2 linked regions of the Victivallis lenta genome follow. The main gene of each other region encodes a partner of the protein of the gene in region 2 in a complex. Links are inferred from orthologs where the notes say so. Each region holds a gene or a part of one and is shown on either strand. Other genes may lie near its edges.

Region 1 (7,364 bases), on a different replicon or contig from region 2:
TTCGTCTGCTGCGTAAGATTGCCGATAGATCCCGGCATAAGATGACAAAGGAGACGAAAAATCATGAAAAGAATGCTGCTTCTGCTGTTCGGAATTCTGCTGCTGGCCGGATGTGCCACTCATCCGCAGACACAGGATAAACTTTATCCCGACGTCAAAGTATCTCGCCTCCTGCGTGTCATTGACGGCGACACTTTCGCCTGTGACATCGACGAACATTCGGCCATTGCCGGAAAGAATATCTCCATTCGTCTCCGGGGAATCAACACTCCCGAACTGCGAAGCAAAGACCCGGAAGAGCGCCTGTCTGCCATCTTCGAAAAACAACGTCTTTCAGACTTACTGACCAATGCCCATGTTATCGAACTCCGAAACATCGACCGGGACAAATATTTCCGAATCGGCGCCGATGTCTATATCGACGGCGAACCGCTTCTGCCGAAACTCAATCAACAATATCTGACCGGAGGGAAATAGGCCGTGAAAACAATTTCAGTTGGTGCTCTTGCCGGAACGTTCAATAATCGGATAGGGGCCGTTTGACTTGTATTCATTGTGGAGATAAGATCTCTCTCTGCTCATGGAGAGTATGAAAGACTTTTGTTTCGACAACTGAGCCTGGATTTGCGAGAAGATGCCTCGAGCCTTGGATCGAGGAGCTTCATTCAGGATAAATAAGTTTTGGCAATCCGCCTTTCCGCATCGATCTGTGTCCGGGCGGCTATGCTCCTGGCTCTGGCTGCCGTTTTTTTTCGCTCATGCCTTGGGACCGCAGCGGGATGAGAACCGGCTCAATCCGCCGGGAATCCAGATGCGCCAGCAGCTCTGGAGTACCGATTACGACCTCTCCGTCCAGAACTTCGTAATCCGAGATGAGGTCCTGGTCGGAACGTTGAAAGCGAAAGCTCCTGTACGGCATCCTGCGTTTGCGAATGACCAGAAAGAGGGTGGAAACCTGCACATTCGAGTCGTAATACCGCTGCACCGGGTAAACCGCCTCGATCTGGAGCGCATTGTTCGCAAATGCTTTTCTTAATTCTTCCTTTTCATAATCATTCCAGCCGGCCGGCCGCAAATCGTCCCGCACACTCAGCGGCTGCATCAGGCGATGCTGCTCGCGGCGCAGCCCGGAGTCGCGCAAATCCAGCAGCCGCTTGATGGATTCATTTTCTCCATGCCTCAAATAGTAGTTCATCAGCGGATCGTTGAGTTGGTAAATCATCAGCGGCGCTTCGGAAAGGATCGTTTCCATCTGGGCGATCAACGTTTTTTGTCCCTCTTCCGTTCCGCTTTGTTCGAGCTGCCTGACCAGGGAAAGGCCGCGGAGCGACAGGGAGCCGGGGAAACGCTTTCGCGCGGCGGCCAGAAGCTGTTCATACTCCTTTTTCCGGCCGATTGATTCCAGAAATTCGAGAAATCTGATCGCCTCCGGTTCATCATTGACCGCTTCGGGATCAAAAGCCGCAAGACGGGCGGCGTATTCTTCGCAATCGGCATGAAGTGCCGAAATTTCTTCCGCAAAAAAACGGCGGTAATAATCGTTGAGCTGTTCGTAAAACACTTTGCCGGGATGCAGCAGTTTCTCAAGTGCATCCGGATCGGCTGTCGCGTACGGCATAAGTTTTTCTGCGTCGTTATATTTCCCGACCCGCTCCCGGAACGGCGGATGCTCGTCGAAAACCGGCGGTATTTCCGCCAGGGCGGCTGTCAGGCCGTTCCGGCACTCATCATAAGAGCATTCCCGGGTCAGTGCCGAACGGATGGCGGCAGCAAAATCGATCTCTTCCGCGCTGTGCGTCATCATGAGCTGTTGAAGCGTTCTGTCTCCGGCGATTATCCGGCTGCACATCGCCGTCCGGGCCATCGCCTCAAGTTGATGATCCCGGCCGAAATACTCGACGATCCGCCGGTCGGCCTCCTGCTCGAACGAACGGCGAAGCGGGTGGAGCAGCAGATCGAAATTCCGCAGGAAACAGCGTTTCCACGGGTAGAGCAGCAGATCGAAAAGCCCCAGTTCAAGCCCTTCCCAGAAGAGGCGGATATGAAAAAACAGAGCCTGCCGCGAAAGATGGCCGCCGGAGACATGCCCGAATTCATGCGCCAGAACCGCAATCACTCCTTTGGAACTCAGAGAACAGAGCAGCGGGTAGCCGATCATCAGCACGTTGGTCCGCAGTCCGGGGACGAAGGTGAACATGCTTCCGACGCTCGCGTTGAATTCGACCGAAAGGTAGATGCGGTGAATCTTCGGAGCTTTCATCCGGCAGGCGATCCAGTTGACTTTCCGATACAGTTCCGGATAATCGCGCGGTTCGAGTTTCATCATCTGTTTCCACGGCCGGTCGCGCAATGCGGCGAGATAGAATGTGATTGTAAAAACGGCATTGACCAGCAGGACTATCCCCGTGCCCGGCGCGGCGCAGACGCGCAGCATGATCCAGACGATCCCTCCGATCACCAGAAACGCCATGCCGAAGGAGAGGAGAATCAGAAACCACAATCCGGCCAGATGCAGATGCGGGTGTTTCTGCCGGAAAACCGCGATCTGCTCGTATCTCTCCCAATCTTTCCGGTTGATCTCTTCCAGAATCACGGGTGGAGTGCCTCCCTCTCTTCGTTCGCCCGGCGCAGCAGCTCAAGCAGGTGTTTCAGCCGCAGCTTCGGCGGGTTTGCGTAGCTGATGACCGGCTGTTTGCCGTCGATGCGGAAGATGGTGCCGCCCGGATTCTTCAAGGTGACTTTGCCGTCGGCGACGGTGAGAATTTCATAACCGGCCCGCGCCGCGAGAATGCGCAGGCGGATGACTTCGAGCAGGTTTTTCACCGGTTCCGGCAGCGGCCCGAAGCGGTCGCGCAGCTCTTCGCCGCAGGCGGTGAGCTGTGCTTCGTCCTCAAGCCCCGAGAGCTTCCGGTATGCGTCGAGACGCAGCCGGTCGCCGCCGATATATTCGGGCGGGAACGCCGCGGCCAGCTGCCCCTCCGGGGCGGTCAGCGTGAAGCTTACGAAGTCGATGCCGAGCTCGACCTCCGGCAGCAGGTCGTGGCGTTCGCCGCGCAGGCCGGCGACTTCCTGCTTCAGCAGCTGGCAGTAGAGATCGAAGCCGATCGTGTTCAGATGGCCGGACTGTTCGCTGCCGAGCAGGTTCCCGGAACCGCGGATTTCGAGGTCCCGCAGAGCAAGCTGGAAACCCGCGCCGAGGTTCGAACAGCGCCGGATCGCCGCGAGCCGTTTTCGCGCGTCGGTGCTGACCAGCTGGCTTTTCGGCAGGAGCATGTATGCATAGGCCTGATGCTTCCACCGTCCGACCCGGCCGCGCAGCTGGTAGAGTTCGGCCAGCCCGAAGCGGTCGGCGCGTTCGATGAGAATCGTGTTCGCATTCGGCACGTCGAGTCCCGATTCGATGATCGTGCTGCAGATCAGGCAGTCGACTTCTCCCTGCAGGAAACGGGTCATGACCTCCTCAAGCTCGTGTTCGTGCATCTGGCCGTGGGCGACCGCGAAGCGGGCTTCCGGAATCAGCTTTTTCAGCTGCTTCGCCTTTTCGTCGATCGTGCGCACCCGGTTGTGCAGGTAGTAGACCTGCCCGCCGCGGGCGAGTTCGGCCCGGATCGCCTGTTCGACGAGGTTGTCCTCTTCGGGGGCGATGACCGTCTTGACCGGCAGCCGCAGCTTCGGCGCGGTCATCAGCGTCGAGAGGTCGCGCGCACCGGCCATGGCGAGGTAGAGCGTCCGCGGAATCGGCGTGGCGGACATGGTCAGCACATCGACTTCGGCCCGGAACCGGCGCAGCCGCTCCTTGTGTTTGACGCCGAACCGCTGCTCCTCGTCGATCACGACCAGCCCGAGGTTCCGGAAGCGCAGCTCCGGGTTGCAGAGCCGGTGGGTCCCGATCAGGATGTCGATGCCGCCGGTGCCGACGCGCCGCATGATGTCGCCCTGCTCGGCGCCGGTCCGGAACCGGCTCAGCACCTCGATCGTGAACGGATACTCCGCGAACCGTTCGCGGAAGCTGTTGTAGTGCTGCTGGGCCAGCACGGTCGTCGGGGCGAGGATCGCAACCTGATAGCCGGCTTCGACCGCTTTGAAGGCGGCCCGCATCGCGATCTCGGTTTTTCCGTAGCCGACGTCGCCGCAGAGCAGCCGGTCCATCGGCCGGGACGACTCCATATCCGCGAACACCTCGTCGGTCGAACGGCGCTGATCCGGCGTGTCGGAGAACGGAAAGGCCCGGACGAACGCGCGGCATTCGCCGTTGTCCTTCGGGAACACGATGCCGGGAGCCGACTGCCGCATCGCCTGCAGACGCAGCATGTCCGCCGCATAGGAGCGCACGCCGTGGCGCGCCGACTCCTTGTCTCTGCCCCACTTCGCGCCGCCGAGCGCGTGAAGATGCACCTTGCCGGGGCTGCCGAGGTAGCGGCTGACTTTGTGGGCCTGCAGAAGCGGCACGTAAAGCAGCTGGCCGTCCTTGTATTCGAGGGTGAGGACTTCCCGGACGATTCCCCGCGTATTCAGTGTCTTGAAGCCGCGGAAGATGCCGATGCCGTGGTCGAGATGGACGGCGTAATCGCCGTAGTCGAGGTCGGCCAGCGAAAACTCCGGGACCCGGACCGGTTCCGGTTCGACTTCGGCGGCGGCCTGTTCTTCGAGCGCCTCTTCGAGTTCGAGTTCGTGCGGGTCGTGCGTGTAGCCGCAGGTGACCAGCTCCCGTTCGGTGATGACCAGCAGTTTTTCTTCCGGCAGGGAGAAACCGCACCCGAGTCGTGCCGCATCGCAGGAGAGTCCGGCCGTATCAAGTCCCATGCGGCGGCAGTAGGCCCGCAGCGCGGGGAGATTCTCCCGGTGGGGCGCGACCAGCACGACCTCATAACCGGTTTCGAGCGCCCGGCGCAGGTGGTCCTCCAGCAGTTGCCGGGCCATCCGGCAGGCGCCTTCGCGCGCTTCCGGCGCGAATACGCTTCCGCCGTCCGTCTCCGGTGACGGCAGCGGCGGTTCGATTTCCGAAGGCGGCGTTTCGGGGTGGAAGGCCCCTTCGGTACTGTCGTAAAAAGCGAAAGAGCCCTCCCGCTTTGCACAGAGCCGGTCGATTTCGTCCAACCGGCCGACGGCTTCGGCTCCCGAGTATTTCCCGAGCCGTTCGCGTCCGGCTTCGGGATAGACGGAGAGAAACGAGAAGTCGACTCCGGCCAGGTAGTCGAAGAAGTCCGCTTCGGCCGCGCCCCCGGCCGTGATGCCGGCCCGGCCGATCACCCGGTATTCATCAAGCGGACCGGTTGAGCGCTGCGTCTCCGGCGCGAAACTCCGCAGCGAATCGATTTCGTCCCCGAAGAATTCGACCCGGCATGGAAAATCGTGCGCCGGACTGAACAGGTCGACGATGCCGCCGCGCCGGGCGAACTCACCCGATACGGTTGCCTCGTATTCGTCGTCGTAATCGAGTTTGACCAGTTTTTCGAGCAGCGCCGCGGGCGGGATTTCAAGCCCGGGGCGCAGGATCAGAGTGGACTCCCGGGTTTCGGCCGGCTTCGGCGCGGGAGCAGTCAGGGCGTGGACACTCCCGATGTAAAGATCGAAGGCATCGGTCAGCGCCGCGTTGAGCGCCCGTGCCCGCCGCGCCTCTCCCCCCGGAAACAGCAGTTTGCCCCGGCCGCATTCCGGGATCGGGAGTATGCGCAGCGGGATGCCGGTCAGCGCCGCGGCGGCTTCGCACTCCGCCGCCGCGCGGTCGGCCAGCTTGAGCTCCGGAAACGCCGCGACCAGAGGCTTGCCGAGTTTCCTGACGGCCTGGATCAGAAGGAAGGCGATGCTGCCCGGATCGACTCCGGAACGGCTGATTCCGGCATCTCCGCCGGTTTCCAGCTGTTTTTTCAGTATTTTTTTCCAGTTTCTCATTTTAATGACTTGACTTTCAGCAGGAAAGCTTTATCTTGGTAAATTTGTGGAAACACGTTTATTGAGCATTTGATCAATTTGCCGGTTCCCGGCGGTTCGTATCTTCTGTGCTCGTTTTATTATATGCCGGAAAGCCGATTTTTTATAGTGGATACGGCATTATTTTTTTATAAATTTCAATTTTTTTCATGTTTCCGCATGGGAAAATGTATTCGGTGAATCGTTTTCGTTTTGCGGAAGAGTTGGGGACCGTTATGCCTGTGAAAAAGAGTGGGTCGAATCTCGGGAAGGACCGGGCGGGCGAAGTGACCGCCGGCCTTGATGAAGAAGTCAAACTCAGGAAATCCATCCGGGTTTCCGCAGCCGGGGAGGAGGAGTCGGCGAGACGTCTCGATGTTCCGGACGAGCTGCCGGAAGAGAGCGAGGCCCCTTCCGCCGATCCGCGGCCGAAGGGCAAGCTGCTGATCAGGAAGGTTGAAGCTCCGCCGACCAAGTTCATGCCGAAGGGGGCCGCCGCGAAGCCGGTTGCTCCGGCTGCCGACGAGGAGGAGAGCTTCAGGGAGGTTCCCGAAAGCGTTGCGAAAAGCCGCCGCAAGGCCGTCGATGTTTCCGCTGTCGCCCGTCCCCGTACCAAGCAGGAGAAGGAATCGGCCCGCAAGATCGCGCTTGACTCCAAAGTGGTGGCCGGCGCCAAGAACGATACGATGAAGGTCTATATGGGCGAGATCGCCCGTATTCCGCTCGTGAACAAGAAGGAAGAGGCCGAGCTGGCAGATGCCATTCACGGCTGCGATGAGGACCGTCACGAAGATGCGCGTTCGACGCTGATCAAGGCGAATCTCCGTCTGGTGGTCAAGATCGCCCACGACTTCAAGGGGCTGGGGCTGCCGCTTCTGGACCTCATCAGCGAAGGCAATATCGGCCTTATGCGCGCGGTCGAGAAATTCGATCCGGCCAAGGGCGCGAAATTTTCCAGCTATGCAGCCTGGTGGATCAAACAGTCGATGCGCCGCGCGCTCGCAAACCAGAGCCGCACCATCCGCATCCCGGTGCAGTCGGCCGGCAAGATCAACAAGATCAAATCCGTCCGCATGAAACTGACCGAAGAGCTCGGGCGTGAACCGACCGACGCCGAAATCGCCGAGCATCTCGACTTCAGTGAACGCACCGTGGCCGGACTCCGGCTCGCCGATCTGCGCACCTTTTCGCTGCATGACCCGATCCAGCAGGGGGAGGAGGGCGAATTCCAGGATATCATTCCGGACCGTCACGCCATGACGCCCGACCAGATTCTCGGCGACGTCGAATCGGTGTTCCGGCTGATGGACCTGCTCGAGAAACTGGAAGAACGCGAACGGCGCATCCTTGAAATGCGGTTCGGGCTGCGCGGCAACCGGCCGCTGACCCTCGAAGAGGTCAGTCAGGAGATCGGCCGCACCCGCGAACGTGTCCGCCAGATCCAGAATCAGGCG
Region 2 (6,926 bases):
TGGCCTGAAGGTACACCTCGGTTTTGCCGGAGTTGGTCACGCCGAGCAGCAGCAGGACGTGGCTCGGCGTTTCGCCGCGCAGCATTTTGGCGATGAGTTCGAGCGCCTTCTTCTGATCCTTCGACGGTTCGAGCGGTTTGCTCGGAATGACCTTGCTGTCGCCGAAGACATCGCGCCGGACCAGCTCCTCGATTGTTCCGACCATTCCCTTGCGGACCAGCGTCTGCAGTGACGAGTTCGAAAACGCCGGCACCGACGCCTTCAGCGATTCGATCGGCTGCGCGCCGTCGGAGAGCAGTACTTTCAGCAGATCGACCCGCAGCGCGGCGGCGGGCTTCTGCGCGTTGACCGCGACATAGGCCGAAGCCGCCTCGCGGTCGGCGATGCGGTAAAGCTTGCGTTTTTTCGGTTTGACCTTGCCGCTCCGCACGGCGGCGGGCAGCAGCGTCCGGATCGCCTGCTCCTGCGTGCAGCAGTAGTAATCGGCCATCCAGCGGCCGAGCGCCACCAGGTGCTCCGGCACATGGGCGCGGTCGCCGCAGATGCCGAGGATCGGCTTGACCGTCCCGGCGAAGCTGCTTGTTTCGGCGAGGCTCAGAACATACCCCTCGCGCCGCGATTTGCCGAACGGCACACTGACCATTGTGCCGACCTTGACGCGCTCCGCCAGCTCCTCCGGAATCTCATAGTCGAACTCCTTGTCGAGGGCAAGGTCGACGATCACCTTTGCAACAGCCATGCGTATCCTTTCATCCATCACGCCGGATAATATACCGGGGGACACAGCCGAATGCAATACGCCGCCCGGCAAAAAAAAGCCGTTCCCCGGAGGAAACGGCTTTTTTCCGGCAAATGCCCGAAGCGTTACTTCACTGCGTTCGCGGAGATGTTGATCGAGCGGGAGTAGAAAATGAATCCGCCGACCGAATACTGCGACGCGAGGTCGAGCGTCTGGCTCGCCTTGAGTTCCTTGCTCTTCGCGGTGATGACCGGAATCATCGAGTCGACGTTCACGGTGTCCTGCAGCACGGCGATGCTGCCGACTGCATCGGTCGAACCGGTCAGGAGCGGAATCGAGAAGAGGTAGATGCCCCAGTTCTGGGCGTTCAGGTGCGCGACCGGCGTGCCGGAGAGCGAAATGTTCTCGCCGTTCAGGTTCGGGTTCTGGACGGCCTCAACGCTGGCGCATCCGGCGAAAAGCAGCCCGACGGCAGCGACGGAAAGAAGAAACATAATCTTTTTCATGTCAATAAATTCCTGTGTTTAAAGATGATCCGTACCGATGCCGGCTCAGTTGGCCGCATTGCCCGAAACCGTGACCGACTTCCAGTTGAAGATGAACGGAATCGGAACCGGAATGTTGAAGCTGCTGCTGCTGGAGACGAGGTCGACCGTCTTGGCGGCTTTCATCTCTTTGCTCTTGCCGGTGACCATCTTCGTCACGGCAGTGACGTTGCAGGAATCTTCGCCGAAGGTGATGGCGCCCGGGTTCTCGGTCGAACCGACGATCAGCGGAATCCACAGGAGGTAGAGGCCGCTGCTGTAGCCGGAGATGTGCGCCACGCCGTTGCCGGAGGCGGTGATTTTCTGGCCGTTGAACTTCGAGGTCCCGGCAGTCTGCAGCGAGGAGCAGCCCGCGAACAGGAGTGCCGCGCCGGTCAGGGCGAACAGAAACGCGATTTTTTTCTTCATTTCATCGATCCTTATGTTGATTATTTTGAACCGGGAAATGCGTTCGCCGGAGATTCGCACGAAACTGCGCCGAAAGCAATTTCCCCCTCTTCATTCCTGCTGGGAATTCGTTTTTTTAAATATAACATCCCCTCAAAAGAATGCAAGCCGCCTCCGGCGTAAATTTCGGAGAAACGGAGTTCTTGCTCATTTTCCCGCATTCAGATATTTCTTCAGGTATTGTCCGGTATGCGACTTTTTCACCTTCGCCACCTCCTCCGGCGTGCCGCTGGCGATGACCCGGCCGCCGTTGTCGCCGCCTTCGGGACCCATGTCGATGATATGGTCCGCCGTCTTGATCACGTCGAGGTTGTGTTCGATCACGATCACGGTGTTGCCCATGTCGCGCAGCCGGTAGAGCACCCGCAGCAGCTGGTCGATGTCCGCGAGGTGCAGCCCGGTGGTCGGCTCGTCGAGAATGTAGACCGTGTGCCCGCGCGGAATCCGCGCAAGCTCGGCAGCCAGCTTGACCCGCTGCGCCTCGCCGCCCGACAGCGTCGTGGCCGGCTGTCCGAGCGTGATGTATCCGAGCCCGACATCCTGCAGCGTCTTGAACTTGCGCGCCAGCGACGGAATCGCGCTGAAGAAGTCCACCGCCTGGTTCACGGTCATGTCGAGCACGTCGGCGATGTTTTTCTTCTTGTAGGAAACGCCGAGCGTCTCCTTGTTGAACCGCCGGCCGCCGCAGGCCGAGCATTCGACATAGACGTCGGAGAGGAACTGCATCTCGATCTTCTTGATGCCGTCCCCTTTGCACTCCTCGCAGCGGCCGCCCTTCACATTGAAGCTGAACCGGCCGGGGCCGTAGCCGCGCACCTTCGATTCCGGCAGTTCCGAAAAGAGCTTGCGGATGCCGCCGAACGCGTCGGTGTAGGTCGCCGGGTTCGAACGCGGCGTGCGCCCGATCGGGCTCTGGTCGATCACGATCGCCTTGTCCACGTGCTCGAGCCCCTCGATTGCCGTATGCTTCCCGGGGGGCAGGTCCTGAATGCCCTGCTTCGCATTCAGCGCGCGGACCAGAATGCCGTTGATGAGCGAACTTTTGCCGGAGCCGGAGACGCCGGTCACGCAGGTGAAAGTCCCGAGCGGAATTTCGACATCGGCTTTTTTGAGGTTGTTCAGCGCGGCGCCGCGGATTTTCAGCGATTTCCCGTTGCCGGGATTGCGCTTCTCCGGCAGCGCGATTTTCCGGCGCCCGGCCAGATAGTCGCCGGTCAGCGAACGCGGAAAGGACGGAATTTCGGGCGGCGTGCCGTATGCGACGAGTTCGCCGCCGCGCACGCCGGCTCCGGGGCCGAGGTCGAGCACATAGTCCGCCCGCAGGATCGTATCGAGGTCGTGTTCGACCACAAGCACGGTGTTGCCGATGTCGCGCAGCTTTTCCAGCGTGTCGAGCAGCCGGTCGTTGTCGCGCTGGTGCAGTCCGATCGACGGTTCGTCGAGAATGTACAGGACGCCGACCAGCCCGCAGCCGAGCTGGGTCGCCAGCCGGATCCGCTGCGCCTCGCCGCCCGAAAGCGTGCTCGACACCCGGTTCAGCGTCAGATAGTTCAACCCGACGTCGCTCAGAAAGGTCAGGCGGCTCCGGATCTCCTTCAGGATGTCTCCGGCGATCACCGCGTGTTCGCCTTCGAGCTTCAGACCGCAGACGAACTCCTTCGCGGCTTCGACCGAAAGCGCGTTGAATTTGTCGAGGCCGAGACCGCCGACCGTCACCGCGAGGCTGACCGGATTCAGCCGCGCGCCATGGCAGACCGGGCACTCCTGCGGACTCAGGTATTCGCTCAGCCGCTCGCGCACGGAGTCGGATTCGGTCTCTTCCATGCGGCGGCGCAGGTTGTCGAGCACGCCTTCGAACGGCTTGCTCCAGCGGTACTTTTTACCGTGCATCCGGTATTCAAATTCGAGCGGTTCGCTGCCGCTGCCGTACAGGATGGTGCGGCGCACCTTCTCCGGCAGCTTTTCGAACGGCATGGTCAGCATGTCCGGCTCCTTCAGCCACTCGGCCAGCTTGCGCAGCAGCAGATTGTAGTAGATGATCAGATGGCGCGGACCGCGTCGCCAGCCCGGAATCGCCCCGTTTTTGATCGACAGCGACGGGTCGGGCACGACCTTCGCGGGGTCCATGACCTGCTGGATGCCGAGCCCGTTGCAGTGCGGACACGCCCCGTACGGCGAATTGAATGAGAAATTGCGCGGCAGAAGTTCGCCGTAGGAGACGCCGCAGTGGACGCAGGCGAGATTTTCGCTGAACGACTCCTCGCGGAATTCGGGTTCTTCCCCCTCCGGCGCATCGAGCAGGACGGTCAATGTGCCGCTGCCGTGGCGCAGGGCGAGCTCGACCGAATCGGTCAGGCGCGACGGTTCGAGCTTTCCGGTGATCAGGCGGTCCACCACCGCTTCCACGGTATGCCGCTTCGTCTTTTCGAGCACCGGCAAATCTTCTCCGTCGAGCGGGACGATCTTCCCGTCGATGCGGGCGCGGACGAATCCTTCGTTGCGGATCGTATCGAGCACGTCGCGGTGCTCGCCCTTTTTGCCGCTGACGAACGGGGACAGGATCACCATCTTCCTTCCCGGCTTCAGGGCGAGCAGCTGCTTCGCGATCGCCTCGGCCGACTGCGACTCGAGCTTCCGCCCGCAGTGCGGACAGTGCGGAATCCCGACATGCGCATACAGCAGGCGCAGATAATCATAAATTTCGGTCACGGTGGCGACCGTCGACCGCGGCGTGCCGCCGGCCGTTCGCTGTTCGATCGCGATTGCCGGCGAGAGGCCCTCGATATGTTCGACCTTCGGCTTCTGCATCCGGTCGAGGAACTGCCGGGCGTAGGCGGAGAGGCTTTCGACGTAACGCCGCTGTCCTTCCGCATAAAGCGTGTCGAACGCGAGCGACGATTTCCCGGAGCCCGAGAGCCCGGTGACGACGACGAACTGATTGCGGGGAATCGTCACATCGACGTTTTTCAGATTATGCTGCGACGCCCCGCGTATCTGTATCTTTTCAAACATTGAACTGCAATCCTTTCTTCAATCTCATTAATATATAATGAAATCGGAAAAAATATACTCGGGTTTCGAAAAAAATACGCGAAGGCGCGATTGCCGCATGGGGCGTATCTGCCCGGCCGGGGGCAGGGCCTTCCTGTCCTGGCGCGGAGGGGGCGAAGCGCCCCGGCCGCCGGAGGCAGCCTGCGTGCGTACCGACCAGCTCACAAATCCGGTCAATCGTTGTTGACCGGAACTGCAAGGCGGCAGAGCCGCCGTCGGCACCGGCACCCTGCCGGTCTGGGGTTCGGGGGCGAAGCGCCCCGGCCGCCGGAGGCAGCCTGCGTGCGTACCGACCAGCTCACAAACCGAATCGGAGATTCGGACGGGGAGCCCGCACGGTCTGTTGCGCGGATGCGCAAAAAGACCGCGCCCCGGAAGGGGCGCGCATCCCCCTGTCTACAACCTTGACAGCTCGCATTCAAGCAATGTTTGCGGCTCCGGTCGATCGTAGTTGACCGGATTTGCAACGCGGCAGACCCTTTGACCGCTCCGCGGCGTTCGCCGCGTCGCTCACACCGTGCAAAGCACCGCAACTTTGTTGCGGATTTTTGCGCAGGGGCTTTGCCCGGGGCAGCTTGAGGCGCTGCCTCAAACTCCGCCAAGGGGCTCCGCGCCCCTTGGAACCTCGCCAGGGCCGAATGGCCCTGAACCCGGTCGCGCAAGCGCTCCCAACCGGCGTGTTGTGGCATCAAGGGTCTGCACCCTGCCGGTCAGGGTGCATGGAACGGCTGCACGGCATCCGGTTATTTCTGCCGGGCGAGCTGCAGCCGGCGCAGGGATTCCTCCCTGCCGAGAATGGTCATGATTTCGGAGGGGCCTCCCGGAGTGACGGCCAGCCCCGACACTCCGATCCGGATCGCCCACATCGGCTGGCCGATCTTCACCCCCTGCGCTTCGGCGTAACGGGTCATGACTGCATTCAGAGACTCGACGTCCCAGGCCTCAAGCGCTTCAAATTCGGGGATGAGCGCCTCCAGCGCCGCTTTTGCGGTTTCAGGCGTGGCTTTGCTTTTCTTGTTGCGGAAAAGCTCGGCGGAATAGTCCGGCTGTTCCGACAGGAACCCGATCTTCTCCGGAATATCGGTCAGCTTCTCGACTCTCTGCTGCAGGAGCGGCGCAATGAGCGGCCATTTCTCCTCAAGAGCCGTTCCCGCCAGCTTCGAAAACGGGAACGCCAGCGCGGCGAACGCCTCCGGCGAAAGCGCCTTGATGTATTCGCCGTTCATCCAGGTCAGCTTGTCGTAGTCGAACACGGCGGCGGATTTATTGAGGCCGTTCACATTGAAGATCTGTTCGAGTTCGGCGAGCGAGAAAATTTCGCGGTCGTTCTTCGGCGACCAGCCGAGCAGCGCGATATAATTGATGACCGCTGCCGGCAGATAACCTTCGGCGACGAGCCCTTCGAAGCTCACGGAACCGTGCCGCTTTGACAGCTTCGAGACATTTCCCTCCGCGTCGCGGCCCATGATGAGCGGCAGGTGCACATATTCCGGAACCTCCCAGCCGAAGGCCCGGTAGAGCAGATTATACTTCGGCGTGCTCGAAAGATACTCGCAGCCACGCACGACGTGGGTGATGCCCATGGTGTGGTCGTCGATCACATTTGCGAAGTTATAGGTCGGCATGCCGTCCCGCTTGATCAGGATCTGGTCGTCGAGAACCTTGTTCTCGATGGTGATTTCGCCGTAAACAGCGTCGTGATAGGTTGAAACGCCGTCCTTGTCGATCTTCTGCCGGATCACATACGGTTTCCCGGCGGCCAGGTTCGCGGCGACGGTCTCCGGGTCGAGATTCCGGCAGCGGCCGTCATAGCCGGAGACGGCCGGGTCGCCCTCCGGGGCGGGATCGGCGGCCTCCTGCTTGTCGCAGAAGCAGTAATAGGCGGCGCCCTTTTTCACGAGCTCCTCGGCATAGGGGAGATAGAGTTTCTTGCGTTCACTCTGGATATACGGTCCGAAATCGCCGCCGACGTCAGGCCCTTCGTCATGGGTGATCCCGGCGGATTCGAGCGTCTTGTAGATCACATCGACCGCTCCCTCCACATAGCGTGCCTGATCGGTATCTTCGATGCGGAGGATGAATTTTCCGTTCTGCGAACGCGCGAGCAGAAACGCATAGAGCGCGGTCCGAAGGTTGCCGACATG

The links.
Region 1: the proteins of uvrA (region 2) and mfd are in contact, whole or in part, in a crystal structure (PDB 4DFC), measured with the Escherichia coli proteins. The link is inferred for Victivallis lenta from one-to-one orthologs.

The regions. Positions count from the first base shown.
Region 1 is NZ_VUNS01000020.1:40,904-48,267, reverse strand. What follows is about bases 2,390-6,258. They hold mfd (transcription-repair coupling factor), read right to left. Parts: upstream 5,893-6,258; coding sequence 2,590-5,892; downstream 2,390-2,589. Other genes in these bases: FYJ85_RS23235 (sigma-70 family RNA polymerase sigma factor), read left to right, coding at 6,147-6,258; FYJ85_RS16060 (M48 family metalloprotease), read right to left, coding at 2,390-2,593. Also shown: FYJ85_RS16065 (thermonuclease family protein), read left to right, coding at 73-477; more of FYJ85_RS16060, read right to left, coding at 722-2,389; more of FYJ85_RS23235, read left to right, coding at 6,259-7,364. UniProt on the Escherichia coli protein: Couples transcription and DNA repair by recognizing RNA polymerase (RNAP) stalled at DNA lesions. Mediates ATP-dependent release of RNAP and its truncated transcript from the DNA, and recruitment of nucleotide excision repair machinery to the damaged site.
Region 2 is NZ_VUNS01000004.1:141,891-148,816, reverse strand. Bases 1,679-5,109 are described here. They hold uvrA (excinuclease ABC subunit UvrA), read right to left. Parts: upstream 4,744-5,109; coding sequence 1,879-4,743; downstream 1,679-1,878. Other genes in these bases: FYJ85_RS05765 (hypothetical protein), read right to left, coding at 1,679-1,692. In the rest of the region: replication restart helicase PriA, read right to left, coding at 1-739; FYJ85_RS05770 (hypothetical protein), read right to left, coding at 865-1,245; more of FYJ85_RS05765, read right to left, coding at 1,291-1,678; gltX (glutamate--tRNA ligase), read right to left, coding at 5,526-6,926. UniProt on the Escherichia coli protein: The UvrABC repair system catalyzes the recognition and processing of DNA lesions. UvrA is an ATPase and a DNA-binding protein. A damage recognition complex composed of 2 UvrA and 2 UvrB subunits scans DNA for abnormalities.